Regions from separate parts of the Bacillus cihuensis genome, predicted to be linked through region 1. Evidence: riboswitches for the same ligand, from Rfam matches in the RefSeq annotation. Region 1 holds a riboswitch; each other region holds the start of a gene.
What was found. Region 1 has a riboswitch for S-adenosylmethionine ahead of V179_RS30225 (YezD family protein). Riboswitches for the same ligand answer to the same signal wherever they lie in the genome.

Region 1 (4,753 bases):
ATTAGTTGAAAAAGAAGTTTTCATTAAATGACAGTCCTTTCATTGCTTTAATCGCTACATTTTGAAATTTTTTACTCAATCTAAAATTTGTAGTAGGTAATCAGTCATAGGCGGATGATTTATTCTGAATAATTCTTTTACGAAGGAAGCAAGAATAAGTTTCAGTTTTCTTCAAAACAAAGGAATGTCATACAAAAGCAAAGGATGCCCCTTGAGACACCCTCTTCCATTCATTACTTACCTTAAATTATAATGTAAAATTTTAATCAGCGGGGTATTACTACCCGTTAATACGGGGTAAAAACGCATCACATCCATCATACTTAGTGTATCAACTGCTATCATGTACTTTTGATAACAAAATCTTTTTTATTTCCTGGAAAATGTACTCGGAATTTGTCAGTTGTATTTAAACACCCAGGAGATTCAATGCTCTCTACGCCATCTCCTTAAACAACCTCTTTTGACGTCCATCTTTACATCTTATACTTCCATTATCACAGCTTGTTTCATAAAATTTGTCTCAGTTGTTCAACACTAACTTTTTACCTTCTAGCTTCACTCCTATCATTTAACACCACTTTCAATAATTACTTTACGATTACTGGCATCGAGTTTTGAAAACGTTCCTAATGGAATGGCCACATGTGGGGTACAATGACCAATCTGAAAACCTGATACCGCTGGTTTATTAGCAAGTTTCATGTAGTGCTGTAAAACTTCAGCTAAAGTAAGCGAGAGGGAGTGTGATGGCTCACATTCTTTAAAGTTACCTACTAATATTCCAGTTGCATCAGATAATTTACCGCACATGTACAACTGGTTCAACATTCTGTCTACCGAACGAGGCTCTTCGTGAATATCTTCGATGAATAACAGTTTATCTTTTGTATCTATTTCAAATTCCGTCCCAAGCGTACTAACTAACAGTGATAGGTTTCCACCGATTAACAGTCCACTTGCTTCACCTGGAATTTCTGTTACAAGTGGCGAGATTGTTTCATCATATACAAATGACTGTGAATCAAACAATTGCATGAATCGTGATTTGGTTAAAGGATCGATTGAATCACCACCTAAATCTGAACTTAGCATCGGACCATGAAATGTGACAAGTCCTGCTTTTTGAATAAATGCGTTATGCAAAAAAGTAAGGTCACTGTATCCCCAAAAAATTTTGGGGTTATTTTTTACGATTTCATAATCGATTTGAGTAGCAATACGCGGCGTCCCATATCCTCCACGTGCTGAAAAGATGGCTTTTACACTTGGATCTAAAAACATACTATGCACATCTTCCACTCTTTCTTCATCACTACCTGCTAAATAACCATACTGGCATTCTATGTTTTTTCCAAGCTTATAATGTAAACCTAGCTCTGTAAAAAAAGAAAGAGCTTGTTTAACTTTTTCTTGATCAGGCGGACTCGCTGGTGCAATGACTCCTACTGTATCCCCTTTTTGAAGGCGTGCCGGTTTTATCATGTTCATGCTAACCCTCCTTCACATTCTTCTATTTCTATACGTATTACACAATTACTCTTTGTATGAAGAAAAAGGGATCGAAGCTTTTTTAACTTTAGTTCTGTCATCAAATTACCTGAAAACTATTATGTGAAACTTCAATCAGTAGGGGTATTACAGCCTGTTAAATCGCGATAAAGTGATATATAAGTTAGAACAGAGAGAAAATTACAGATTTCGTAAGTGATAAGTTTTTTTTAGAACAAACAAAAAACCTAATAAACATAATGTCTATTAGGCTAAGATAAACTAAACGGTTCTATAATTTAAAGTTGCTCCATACGATCGTTCCTTTTCCATTTCATAACAGGTGCATCCTTACCACTCAATTCAGCTTTATTATCCCAATCGTCTTTTTCAGATCCATCAGCAGGAACCTGACCTGCATCATCAATGAGCCATTTTTTTCTCTTCTCATCAAATTTCAAGCTAAATGTGCGAATCTCTTTATAAGACATATCTTCATACCCATTGAGACCACGGATTTTCAACTTCGTATTATTAGCGACAAAGGCTTCGACATCTGCGGTCCATTTATCATGGATTTGATTGATATCTAGATCGTCTAGTTCACGACCGTTTCCAAATACCGCATTTGAATTTCATCTACATATTCTTCTAATTCAGCAAATTCTGATTCAATGTTATTAATCACAAGATCTTTTATAACCGAGTCCTTAACATTGGTTAAATGCTTTGCCTCGAAGCCATTAGTATGATAAACGACAAAATCTTTATTAAAGATTTCTACTGCGGAAATAATATCCTTTTGAATCCGCTTGTCATTTTGGACCAGCTTCTCATCATCAATAATTAAGCTTACCTGATTACTTCCTCCCCATACATCTACTTTTCTTGTCTCCAAAAAGTGCCTAGCTTATTTTTTACAGTTACATCGACCGAAACGATTACGTATCAATTTACAGTTCGCCTTTTTTCACTAAACCTTTTAAGAATGATGGCTAATTTACTAATCTAATGCTTGTGACGTTTTAGCATGTAAGAAAAAGAGCATGACAAGATGCTCAAACCTAGCTTGTTGAAGACTCAGATCCTTCCTTGTTCTCTAACTTTTTGATTTTTCAAGATTGGAAATCTTTTCTTATCCGTCACATCAATTTGGGTAATTTCACCTTCATGAACGGTAATGTTCAAAGAACCAAACTCAAGATTCTTGAGACTGGATACAATATACTTTAATTTTATCTCATCAATGCTTCCCATTCGAATCCCTCCAAATTTTTAGATATAAAAAAAACCTTCCTTAAAATAAGAAGAGGTTAAGCAACAGAACTGTACTTACTCTTCTTATCTATCAAGCATTCGCTCGCTGGAATTGGCACAGTACTACAAAGTCTGCTGCCGAGGTATCTTAGGGCCAGTCCCTCCACCTCTCTTGATAAGAAAATTGATTATGAGTTTTAGTGTAAATTCGCAAATAATATTTGTCAATTACTTTTCTGACTTATCAGGGTTGTTAAGTATGAATTATAGACGTCGTTTTCATTATCTATTTAATCACCACTTCGACTTGAGCCGAGAAGTTCAAGGTGCGATCGTCTCAAGCCTATCGCGTATACAGTAATATGTGAGAACCTGACATGCACAAGATGTGCTGACTTATGTTTTGCGCACAGACCTTTCGCGATCTTAACAGAAGGTTTTTCATGAACTTTGATGCAATTGGCAAGCTATTTTACCGGGCTTTTTGAATAACCTCTTATAGTTAAATGACGCTTGATAAATTTGATTCAAGAATTCCTGCTTCTCGGTTTATTCTCTTAAAGAATCTCTTCGTTCTTTCTTCTTTTGGATTATTAAAAATAACCGTTGGCGTTCCTTCTTCGACAATTTCACCTTGATCCATAAACACAATATAATCTGAGACGTCTTTAGCAAAACTCACTTCATGTGTCACAATAATCATCGTAATTCCTTCCTCCGCAATCCGCTTAATTACCTCTAGCACCTCTCCGACAAGTTCTGGATCAAGAGCGGATGTTGGTTCATCAAGTAAGATCACTTCTGGATTTAACGCAAGAGCTCTTGCAATACCAACCCGCTGTTGCTGCCCTCCGGAGAGCTGAACTGGATAAGCGTTTGCTTTTTCAGTTAACCCAACTTTCTCTAGCACTTCCATTGCCAATTTCCTTGCTGTTTCTTTTGAGTTTTTCTGAACCACGATCAATCCTTCCATCACATTTTCCATAACAGTTTTATGTCTAAATAAGTTATATTGTTGAAATACCATGGCTGTTTTTTTCCGAAGCGTAAGAATTTCTTTTTTACTTCCCTTTTGACTGCTCACCGTAATGTCATCAATCATTACCTCTCCCTCAGTAGGTCTTTCTAAAAAATTGATGCAACGAAGTAATGTTGTCTTTCCAGAACCGCTTGGGCCAAGTATCGAAACGACTTCTCCTTTTTTTACTGTAAGATCAATTCCTTTTAACACTGGTTGATTACCGAATGACTTTTGGATATTCCGAAGCTGAATCATATTACACCTCCTCGATTATAAACGGTAACTCTTTTTTCCAATAACGCAGTTACCTTTTCTGATATGATCGTTAAGCCCCAATAGATTAAAGCCGCGGCTATATATGCTTCTAGAAATTTCAAGTTATTTGAAGCCACAATATTTGCAGCACCCGTTAATTCTTTTTGCGACACGATAAAAGCAATGGAGGATGTATGCAAAAACCCGATAAAGATATTACATAAATTAGGAAGCGAAATTGCAATGGCTTGAGGGAATACAATTCGTCTCATCGCTTGAAAATTTGTCATTCCAATTGATTCAGCCGCTTCCAACTGACCCTGGTCAACCGCCAATATACCTGCTCGAATAATTTCTGACATATAAGCGCCAGCTGTTAGAGATAGGGCCATTAAGACAAATAACAGAATTGGAATCGATGTGGATTGAAAGGTCCACCGAAAGGTTACAGCCAGTTTGTCAATAAGAAGGGGGAAGCCCAAATAGATTAACATAATATGCATCAACGCCGGCGTCCCTCTTAAAAAAGAAACATAGAAATTGGCTAAACGGTACAATCCTTTTACTTTCCGAATCCTGATTATCGTAATTCCAATCCCAATTAGAAAACCAATAATTAATGGCACCAGTGTAATGATTATCGTTAATGGCAGTGCTTTGAATATTTCAATCAATGCCATAAAAATAAATGGAATATCAATTTGCATAAATTTCAGATCTCCTCTATCA
Region 2 (4,753 bases), on a different contig from region 1:
TTTTCGTTACTCAAGAAAAGCGCCCGATTTTTGAAGTTCGTACAACAATAATTTTTATCTGAATTGCCCACAAGATAACATAATAAAAAAGTTTACAAATAAAGATGTATTGTATGTGTGTTTTTCAAAGGAGGGTGAAACAGTGGTTAACCAAGGACATCATGACATGGAATCAAAAAACCAAATGTTAATTGCTCCTGAAACTTTTGCTGCACCACCTGAATCATTAACGGAACAACTATTTATTGAGCGATCATTAGTTGAGAACAAATTTTGGTTACGAATTATGAAAGAGCATTCCTATTTTTTGGGTGAAGGGTTTAGCCGGCATGACAAGCATCTTATCCAGCAAACAGATCGTTTCTACCATTATTTTGAAGAACAGGAAAAAAGAGCGTATCAAACCCCCAATAATGTAACTGCAGTCCGTAAGTTAAATGAAGATTCAATACAGCTTGTTTTAGGATTACGGAATTTTAAACGAAATTTGCTCATCCTTATAATCAATTGTAAAGTCATGGGCTTTAACTTCCCTCTCCTTGTTGATCATACAGCACGTGAGGCTGAATATTTTATGAGGACGTTAAAAAAATTTAATGAAGGGATTTTGGACCCTATCCAGGATGCGATTATCAAGGAAAATGTATTTTGGCTAAAAATTATGATGGAGCATTCGCGATTTATCGCATCGCTGCTTGATCAATCGGAACGGAATTTAGTGAAAACCGCTTTAAAATTTGGGGATGATTTTGAAGTCCTTCTCAACCAGGCAAGGGATGTTGAATCGATGCTATATAAGAAACAACCGACCTATCCCATCATTGGAAAGCTTAATAAGGATAGTGAGAACGCAACACATGAGCTTAGGGATTTTAAACAGGCAGGGTTAGATTTCATAAAGACCTGTCAAATCAGAAATGTCATCGACCCGTTGCTGGCTGACCATGTAGTAAGAGAAGCAGATCATTTCCTTCAAATGGTCCATGTTTTAGAGGAGAGGTTAAGAGTAAAGCAACAGGAAGAAATGATGATGTAAGAGAGAAGAAGAGACTTATTCTGTAATATTAAAGCTAAGTGGTGGTAATTGAGGTTTTTAAAACCAATATCTTGTCCATAAGGGGACCTCAAAATAATGTCTTTACTATATATTCCATATAAATTGAATTACCCTTTTTCACTACCTCAATACACAATAAGTCTTACTCCATTAAACGTTGATGTAACAATAAAAAGGCAGACCAACTCGCCATGCGAATTAGTCTGCTAGTTAAGATTCTAATTATACGTTTCCTCTCCCTTATCGGAACCCGTTAATTTAATTACCCTATTTTTATAAACGATCGACAAGAGGTGGAGTAAGACGATTAGCGTTTGAATACATTAATTGTCTTGCTTTGTTGTTCTGCAGCAGGTGGGTTTTTGTTTACATAACCGATATTTTGAATTGGATTAGATAGGAGAAAACTGAATGAATGTTTCCGTCTTTATCCAACTGTTATTTTAAAGCTACACTAACACAAATATATCCAAAAAATGTCTGTATTCAAATAATAGCTATAGATGAACGGTTGTAGTAAATGTGGGTTTGCCCTTTTTATTATGGGTCAACATCATAGTTATAATAAATCTATTTTTTAGAATTTAATTGACATTTTAAATATTAAGTTATATATTTAAAAAAATAAAATAATATATGGATACATTCTTATCAAGAGATGTGGAGGGACTTGGCCCTATGATACCTCGGCAACAGGTTTTTACTTTTGTAAAAATACTGTGCTAATTCCAACGAACGTAAGTTTGAAAGATAAGAAGAAGCCTTTACTAGATAATTAATAGAAGTGTATTCTTTTGTATTTGTCTAAGTAAGCCTCTTCTGTCTAATGATGGAAGAGGCTTTTTCGTGTTACAGCTTTGAAAAGAAACAACATGGGGGAGAGTAGATGATTGAATTTCAAAATGTAAAAAAGATGTATGAATCAAAGAAACAAACCGTTGAAGCTTTGAAAGGGATCGATTTAGTCGTTGAAAAAGGCGATATTTTCGGTGTTGTCGGCTATAGTGGCGCCGGAAAAAGTACGTTAATCCGGTTGGTCAATTTACTCGAGCGTCCGTCAGAAGGACAGGTATTGGTGAATGGCAAAGCGTTGACTTCGTTAAAGCCGAAAGATTTACGAACAGAGAAAAAGAAAATTGGGATGATTTTTCAACATTTTAATTTGCTTAACTCGAAGACGGTTTTTGATAATGTAGCGATGCCGCTCATCTTATCGGGTACACCTGCAAAAGAAATTCATACACGAGTTAATGAATTATTGGAATTTGTTGGTCTTTTGGGGAAGGCGAAAAATTATCCAGAGCAATTGTCTGGTGGTCAAAAGCAGCGAATCGGCATTGCACGTGCTCTAGCAACGAATCCTTCGATTCTGTTATGCGATGAAGCCACATCGGCGCTCGATCCACAAACGACAAGTGCTGTTTTACAGCTATTAAAGAAAGTAAACAGGGAATATAATATCACCATCTTGCTAATTACCCATGAAATGTCGGTCATTCGCGAAATTTGTAATAAGGTGGCGGTTATGGAAGGTGGGCGGATTGTTGAGCAAGGTTCTGTGTTTGACGTATTTGCCAAGCCGCAAACAGAGATTGCTCAAAACTTTGTCCGAACAGTAATTCATGACGAAATTCCGCAAAGCTATATAAGCCAGGCGGAAGGGAATCCGATTATCTGGAAAATTAATTTTATTGGAGCCAATTCAGGTAAGCCTTTATTATCAACAGTTGCTAAACGATTTGATGTTGATTTAAATGTTTTATCAGCAAATATTTCGGAAATACAGGAAACGCCTTTTGGTAATTTAATTATTGAAGTGACAGGCGAAAAAAGCGAGATTAGGAAAGCATTTGACTATATTCAAGCTGAAAATATTCTTGTGCAGGAGGTGAGGATACATGAGTAACACATTGTGGGGTATGGAAATTACTGCTGATCAGCTGTTAACTGGTTTTGGCGATACGCTTTATATGGTTGCCTTATCACTATTATTTTCAGTTGTGATTGGACTTCCACTGGGAATCTTACTAGTTATTACTAGGAATGGTCACATTTTAGAGAATAAGTGGGTATTTAACGTATTAAACCCAGTTATTAATATTTTACGGTCTGTCCCGTTCATTATTTTACTAGTTGCACTGATTCCATTTACTAGATTCGTAGTCGGTACAGCAATTGGCACAAATGCAGCGATTGTTCCCTTGATTTTTTATGCGGCGCCTTATATTGCACGACTTGTGGAAAATTCACTTTTGGAAGTAGACAAAGGAATTATTGAAGCTGCGGAAGCTATGGGAGCGACGACATGGCAAATTATTTTTCGCTTTTTAATTCCGGAAGGACTTAGCTCATTAGTACTTACGTTTACAACAGCTACAATCGGACTTGTCGGCGCTTCAGCGATGGCCGGTGCGGTTGGTGCAGGTGGAGTTGGTGACCTTGCTTTAAGTTATGGGTATCAACGCTTCGATACGATGACGATGATTGTCACGGTTGCAGCACTAGTGGTAATTGTTCAATTACTGCAATCAACTGGAAATATCGTTTCAAAAAAAATCAGAAGAAGATAATTGGAGGAATAAAAAATGAAGAAATTATTAATTGCAGTCTTAGTACTGGCACTTGCTGTGTTGACGGCATGTGGAAAAACTGATGAAAAAGGCAGTGCAGAGGGTGAAAAAACGGTGAAGGTCGGCGTTAGTAGCGGGGATACAAGAATATGGGATTATATTGTTGGCATTGCTAAAGATGAAGGGCTAAATATCGAGCTCGTTAAGTTTAATGATTATATCCAACCGAATCTTGCATTAGCTGAAGGGGAGATCGATGCAAATTCCTTTCAAACGATTTCTTATTTTGACGAGTTTATTAATAAGCAAAAGTTGGATTTAGAAGCAATTGGTTCGACGGTTATTGCGCCAATGGCGTTGTATTCAAAAAAATATGAAAAACTTGAAGAGCTACCAGAAGGAGCAACGATTGCTGTACCTAATGAAGGAACGAATTTTGGACGTGCCTTGTTACTATTGCAAGAGGCGGGCCTGATTACGTTAGTTGAGGATTTTGATGGAAATGGAGCATTAAATAAAATTGCAACCAATCCGAAGAATTTGAAGTTTGAAGCAGTGGCTGCTGGAAATACTCCGCGTTTCTTAGATGATGTGGATGCGTCCGTTATTAATAACAACTTTGCTATGGAAGCAGGTCTGAAATTAGATGAATCCTTATTCCATGAAAGTGCCACAGCGAAACCATACATTAATATTATTGCAGTGAAAAAAGGGAATGCAGACCGTCCGGAACTACAGAAGTTAGTTGAACTTTATCAATCGGAAAAAGTGGAACAATTTATCAACGATACATTTAAAGGAAGCTCAATCCCGGCCTATGTTTCGGTAGACGAGTTGGTCAATTATAAAGATGCATGGACGAAACCTGCTACTAAATAAACTAGTACATTGATACTAAAGCCGAAGCCAGATAGAGAAACGAAACTTTGTCTGGCTTCTTTCTAATTAGAAGGGGGCAAGAAACTATGACCATTGTTAAGGACGTTCACTTGCAAATCATTGAAGAAGATCTTGAACTTCGTGCAAATACATATGTTGAAACAAGCCAAAAGATTCATGCAAAACCTGAAATAGGCAACCAAGAATATTTTGCTTCGGACACGCTAACGGCTTTACTAGCCGAAGC
Region 3 (4,753 bases), on a different contig from region 1:
AAGTTTTTCTTATTTTCCGTAATGTCTTTTTCTGATGCTTTTAATGGATCAGTATTTTTATCAATTACAATTAATCCTTCATCTTGAAGCGTATTAAGAGCACGAGCCGCATTGACTGGGTCATTAGGAAGTGTAACTGTTGCCCCGTCTTTTACTTCATCTATAGATTTATATGTGTTTGAAAAAATCCCCATTGGCGCTGTAGGTACAGCGAGTAATGCTGTTAAGTCCATTTTGTTTTCTTTCGCGAAGTTTTCGAGATATATTGTATTTTGGAACAAGTTTGCTTGAATATCGCCATTGTCCAAAGCTTTGTTCGGTTGGATGTAATCACTAAATTCTATGACTGTCACCTTGTATCCTTTTTCTTCTAATCCAGGAATAATCGCTTTCGTTACCATGTCACTATAAGGACCTGCTGTAGCACCAAATTTAATTTCTTTTGATTCTGAACTTGTCCCTTTGTTACTGCTTTTCTCGCTATTAGTATTGCCACATGCAGCTAAAACCGTTATAACGGCTACTAAAATTAATGCTGTTAACCATTTTTTCATAATTGTCTCCCTCTTTCTGTTTCTTTATCCCGCATTAACGGGCAGTAACACCCCCACTCAAGGCTTGGAGGAATCGAAGAAGCGTAGGTGGGGGATAACTGCCCGTAAAAGCCCGATTGGTTCAACTAACAATTAGTAGGGGATGAAGAAAACCCCTACTGATTGAAGTTTCACTTTATCTTTTATCTACAACTTTAGCGATGAAATCACCAGCAAGTTGAATAATCTGAACTAAAATAATTAAAATAACTACTGTTGCAATCATAATCGTGTTGTCATAGCGATAATAACCAAAACGGATAGCTAAATCACCGATTCCACCGCCGCCAACAGTACCAGCCATAGCCGAAAATCCAATTAAACTGACGAGCGTTAACGTGACACCTGAGATAATGCCTGACTTGGCTTCTAGCAGTAGTACATCTTTAACGATCATCCATGGTGTTGCACCAGCAGCAATAGCTGCCTCAATGACACCTTTATCAATCTCACGCAATGCTGTCTCGACAATTCGAGCAAAAAACGGAATCGCGGCCACCGATAAAGATACGCTTGCTGCAGTAGGTCCAATTGTTGATCCTACGATCCAGTCCGTTAGTGGAAGTAGTGCAACTAATAAAATGATAAACGGAATCGAACGGACTAAATTCACTACAAATCCTAAACCATTTTTGAACCAGCGATTTTCTAAAAATAAACCTTTGTCCGTCACAAATAATAATATTCCAATCGGCAGACCGATCAGAACAGCAACGATTAACGAAATTGTAATCATATAAACTGTTTGCATAAATGCTAGATTTATATCTGGGATAAGTTCTATGAAATGATGATAATCAAAGCCCACCGCGTATCACCTCTACTTGTGCAGCCCGACCTTCAATAAACTGGAGTGAGCCCTCTATTTCTTCCTTTTCACCTTTTAATTCCATAATAAAGATGCCAAGTGGTATTTCCTGAATATATTCAATAGAACCGTGCAGAAAATTACCACTAACGTTAAACTGCTGAAGCATATCGGAAATAATTCCTTCAGAAGCAATCTTCCCTTTAAAGATCACTTTGACAATCGGTCCAGTGCATCCATTCAAAATCACTTCTGGGATTTCAAAAGATACAACACTTTCAATAAACTCATTGGTAAGTTCCGTCTGTGGGTTAGCAAAAATATCATATACCGCCCCTTCTTCAATAACCTTACCTGATTGCATAATAGCCATTCGATTACAAATTTCCTTTACAACATTCATTTCATGCGTAATTAAAACAATTGTAATATGAAGCTCTTTGTTAATTTTCTTCAATAAACTCAATATGGACTTTGTAGTAGTCGGATCTAGTGCTGATGTGGCCTCATCACATAAAAGCACCTTTGGGTTATTAGCAAGAGCCCGTGCAATTCCAACTCTTTGTTTTTGACCGCCACTTAATTGCGAAGGATATACGTCTTTTTTATCAGCAAGACCTACCATTTCGAGCAATTCTTCTACTCGCCCTTTTATTCGATTTGCTGGTACATTGGCAGCTTTTAAAGAAAAAGCAATATTATCAAATACAGTCTTTTGACTAATCAAATAAAAATGTTGGAAAATCATACCGATTTTCAACCTTGCTAAGCGTAAATCCTCACCTTTTAAAGATGTAAGATCGGTTCCATCCACTTTAATTTGACCTGAAGTAGGTCGCTCTAACAAATTAATGCAACGCAGCAATGAACTTTTTCCTGCTCCAGAATATCCAACAATTCCATAAATTTCGCCTTTTTGAATCGTTAGAGAGACGTCATCTACTCCCTTAACTAATCCTTTTTTCGTTTTATAAATCTTTGAAAGATTACGAATTTTAATCATACAATTCCTCACATTTCTCCAAATTGACAAGTCATTTAAAATATATAGACTTTTCATCCTACGAAAAATGCTCCCTTCAACTGAAAGGAGCATCGAAATACGAAAGAATCTCGACTTATCTTTCAGAATGAAGATCATTCTGCAGGATTGGCACCTTCCCAATTATTGGGGGTTGCCGGACGTCATAGGGCCTAGTCCCTCAGTCGCTCTGGATAAGTATCTTAAATTAAATTTAATGTAATTAATATATTATAAAACTATCCTATTATTGTCAATCTTTTAAAAAAACTAACTAAAAAGGGAAACTTCATTCAGTAGGGGGAACGGCCCGTTAAAGCGTGATAAACTCTACTACTCTAGCAGAGTACTAATTTTTCCCCTTATAATTCGTATAAATCCGTCCGCCTGTCTTTAAAAACGGGAATCGTCTTCCGCACCTGATCGACTTCCTCTAACTCAAGGTCCGCGTACAAGATCCCTTCCTCTGTTTGATTGCTAATTAGTAGCTCACCCCAAGGTGCAATGACCATGGAATGACCATTGAATTCATTATTTGGGTCATTACCGACACGGTTGACAGCCACGATAAAACACTGGTTTTCAATCGCCCTAGCTTGCAATAATAATTGCCAATGGTCAATACGTTGCTTTGGCCACTGAGCCGGGATAAACATAATCTTGGCTCCATTTAATGCATGTGTCCGAATCCATTCTGGAAACCGCAAATCATAACAGATGACCCCGCCACATGTAATGCCATTCATTTCAAATACATTCATACTTTGTCCTTCGTTTAAATATACATGCTCATCCATTAACTTGAATAAATGAGCTTTATCGTAGGCCGCGACAATTTTTCCAGTTCTATCCACGATATACATCGTATTAAAGTATTTGTCTCCTCTTTTTGTTGCTACTGAACCACCGACAATGTTCACTTGATGTTTTTTGGCCAGTTGAGACAGTAGCTTTCTTGTTATGCTTCCCTCTCGATCAGCCAGTCTGTCGAGTTGATCAAGAGCGTAGCCTGTATTCCACATTTCCGGAAAGACAATGACATCCGCTTGTGCTTTTGCCGCTTCTTCAATGTATTTCTCAATCGCTGTATAATTTTGATCTGGCTCCCCAAAAGCGATATCCATTTGTACACAAGCAATCTTCATTTTTGACACCTCTAGACTTTTTTATCTAAATATTATAAAATTTTAGATTAAATAGCAACTCTTACATAAAAGGTGGTTCACATGGAATATTCAGAGCGCTTAAAAAAATTACCAGTACAATTTTTTGCAAACCTAGTTGAAAAGGTAGGCAAGGCAGTTGCAGAAGGACGGGATGTTATTAATTTAGGGCAAGGTAACCCAGATCAGCCGACACCACCACACATCATCAAAGCTCTCCAAACTGCGGCAGAGGATCCACTAACTCATAAATACTCCCCGTTTAGAGGACTTAAAGAACTGAAGGAAGCTGCTAGCGAATTTTATTTGAAACAATATGGAGTAGCTATCGACCCAGAGACTGAAATAGCTATTTTATTTGGGACGAAAACAGGTCTAGTTGAGCTGCCAATGTGCTTGTTAAATGAAGGCGAACTAATGTTATTGCCTGATCCAGGATACCCGGATTATTTATCAGGTGCAGTGTTAGCGAATGTCGAATATAAAACATTCCCACTTAAAGCTGAAAATCAATTTTTACCTGATTTCAACGCCATTCCGCAAAAACAAAAAGAATCAGCAAAATTAATGTATCTTAACTATCCGAACAATCCGACTGGGGCTACAGTAGATCGGACTTTCTTCGAAGAAACAGTTGCTTTTGCAAAAAAACATTCAATCACGATTTTGCATGATTTTGCCTATGGCGCAATTGGATTTGATGGAAAAAAACCAGTAAGCTTTCTTGAGGTCAATGGTGCAAAAGACGTCGGCATAGAAATGTATACATTATCTAAAACCTATAATATGGCCGGCTGGCGCGTCGGCTTTGCGGTTGGTAATGCCAAAATTATCGAAGCTCTAAACCTTATCCAAGATCATTTATACTGCAGTCTTTTTCCAGCTGTGCAAAAGGCCGCAGTTGCAGCGCTAACAGATGATCAGCAATGTGTTGGAGAACTCGTCAACCGTTATGAACAACGTCGAAATGCCTTTATTACGGCATGCCAAAATATTGGCTGGAAAGTTGAAGCACCAACTGGATCGTTTTTCGCTTGGTTGCCGGTGCCTAGTGGGTTTACTAGTGAAACATTCGCCAATTATTTGCTTGAGAAAGCAGATGTAGCAGTTGCCGCCGGCAATGGGTTCGGTGAATATGGAGAAGGGTATATTCGTGTCGGTTTATTAG

Region 2: it holds a riboswitch for S-adenosylmethionine, as region 1 does, so the genes downstream of both, V179_RS32530 (methionine ABC transporter ATP-binding protein) here and V179_RS30225 (YezD family protein) in region 1, are expected to answer to the same signal.
Region 3: it holds a riboswitch for S-adenosylmethionine, as region 1 does, so the genes downstream of both, V179_RS0102635 (methionine ABC transporter ATP-binding protein) here and V179_RS30225 (YezD family protein) in region 1, are expected to answer to the same signal.

What each region holds. Positions count from the first base shown of each region.
Region 1 covers NZ_KI632497.1:406,691-411,443, forward strand. Annotated here, with positions in the region: gene V179_RS28420 (YdcF family protein) at 1-24, opposite strand, end outside; gene V179_RS0120160 (S66 peptidase family protein) at 568-1,491, opposite strand; partial or broken gene V179_RS32645 (hypothetical protein) at 1,791-2,389, opposite strand; gene V179_RS30225 (YezD family protein) at 2,572-2,748, opposite strand; SAM riboswitch class I at 2,830-2,930, opposite strand; gene V179_RS28430 (amino acid ABC transporter ATP-binding protein) at 3,251-4,024, opposite strand; gene V179_RS0120185 (amino acid ABC transporter permease) at 4,021-4,731, opposite strand; gene V179_RS0120190 (amino acid ABC transporter permease) at 4,751-4,753, opposite strand, start outside.
Region 2 covers NZ_KI632495.1:2,365,743-2,370,495, reverse strand. Annotated here, with positions in the region: gene V179_RS0117100 (DUF2935 domain-containing protein) at 167-1,036, shown strand; SAM riboswitch class I at 1,703-1,814, shown strand; partial or broken gene V179_RS32530 (methionine ABC transporter ATP-binding protein) at 1,944-2,466, shown strand; gene V179_RS32525 (NIL domain-containing protein) at 2,544-2,963, shown strand; gene V179_RS0117090 (methionine ABC transporter permease) at 2,977-3,627, shown strand; gene V179_RS0117085 (MetQ/NlpA family ABC transporter substrate-binding protein) at 3,643-4,506, shown strand; gene V179_RS0117080 (M20 family metallopeptidase) at 4,593-4,753, shown strand, end outside.
Region 3 covers NZ_AYSD01000010.1:596,989-601,741, reverse strand. Annotated here, with positions in the region: gene V179_RS0102645 (MetQ/NlpA family ABC transporter substrate-binding protein) at 1-554, opposite strand, end outside; gene V179_RS0102640 (methionine ABC transporter permease) at 730-1,401, opposite strand; gene V179_RS0102635 (methionine ABC transporter ATP-binding protein) at 1,391-2,404, opposite strand; SAM riboswitch class I at 2,517-2,623, opposite strand; gene V179_RS0102630 (carbon-nitrogen family hydrolase) at 2,785-3,567, opposite strand; gene V179_RS0102625 (pyridoxal phosphate-dependent aminotransferase) at 3,649-4,753, shown strand, end outside.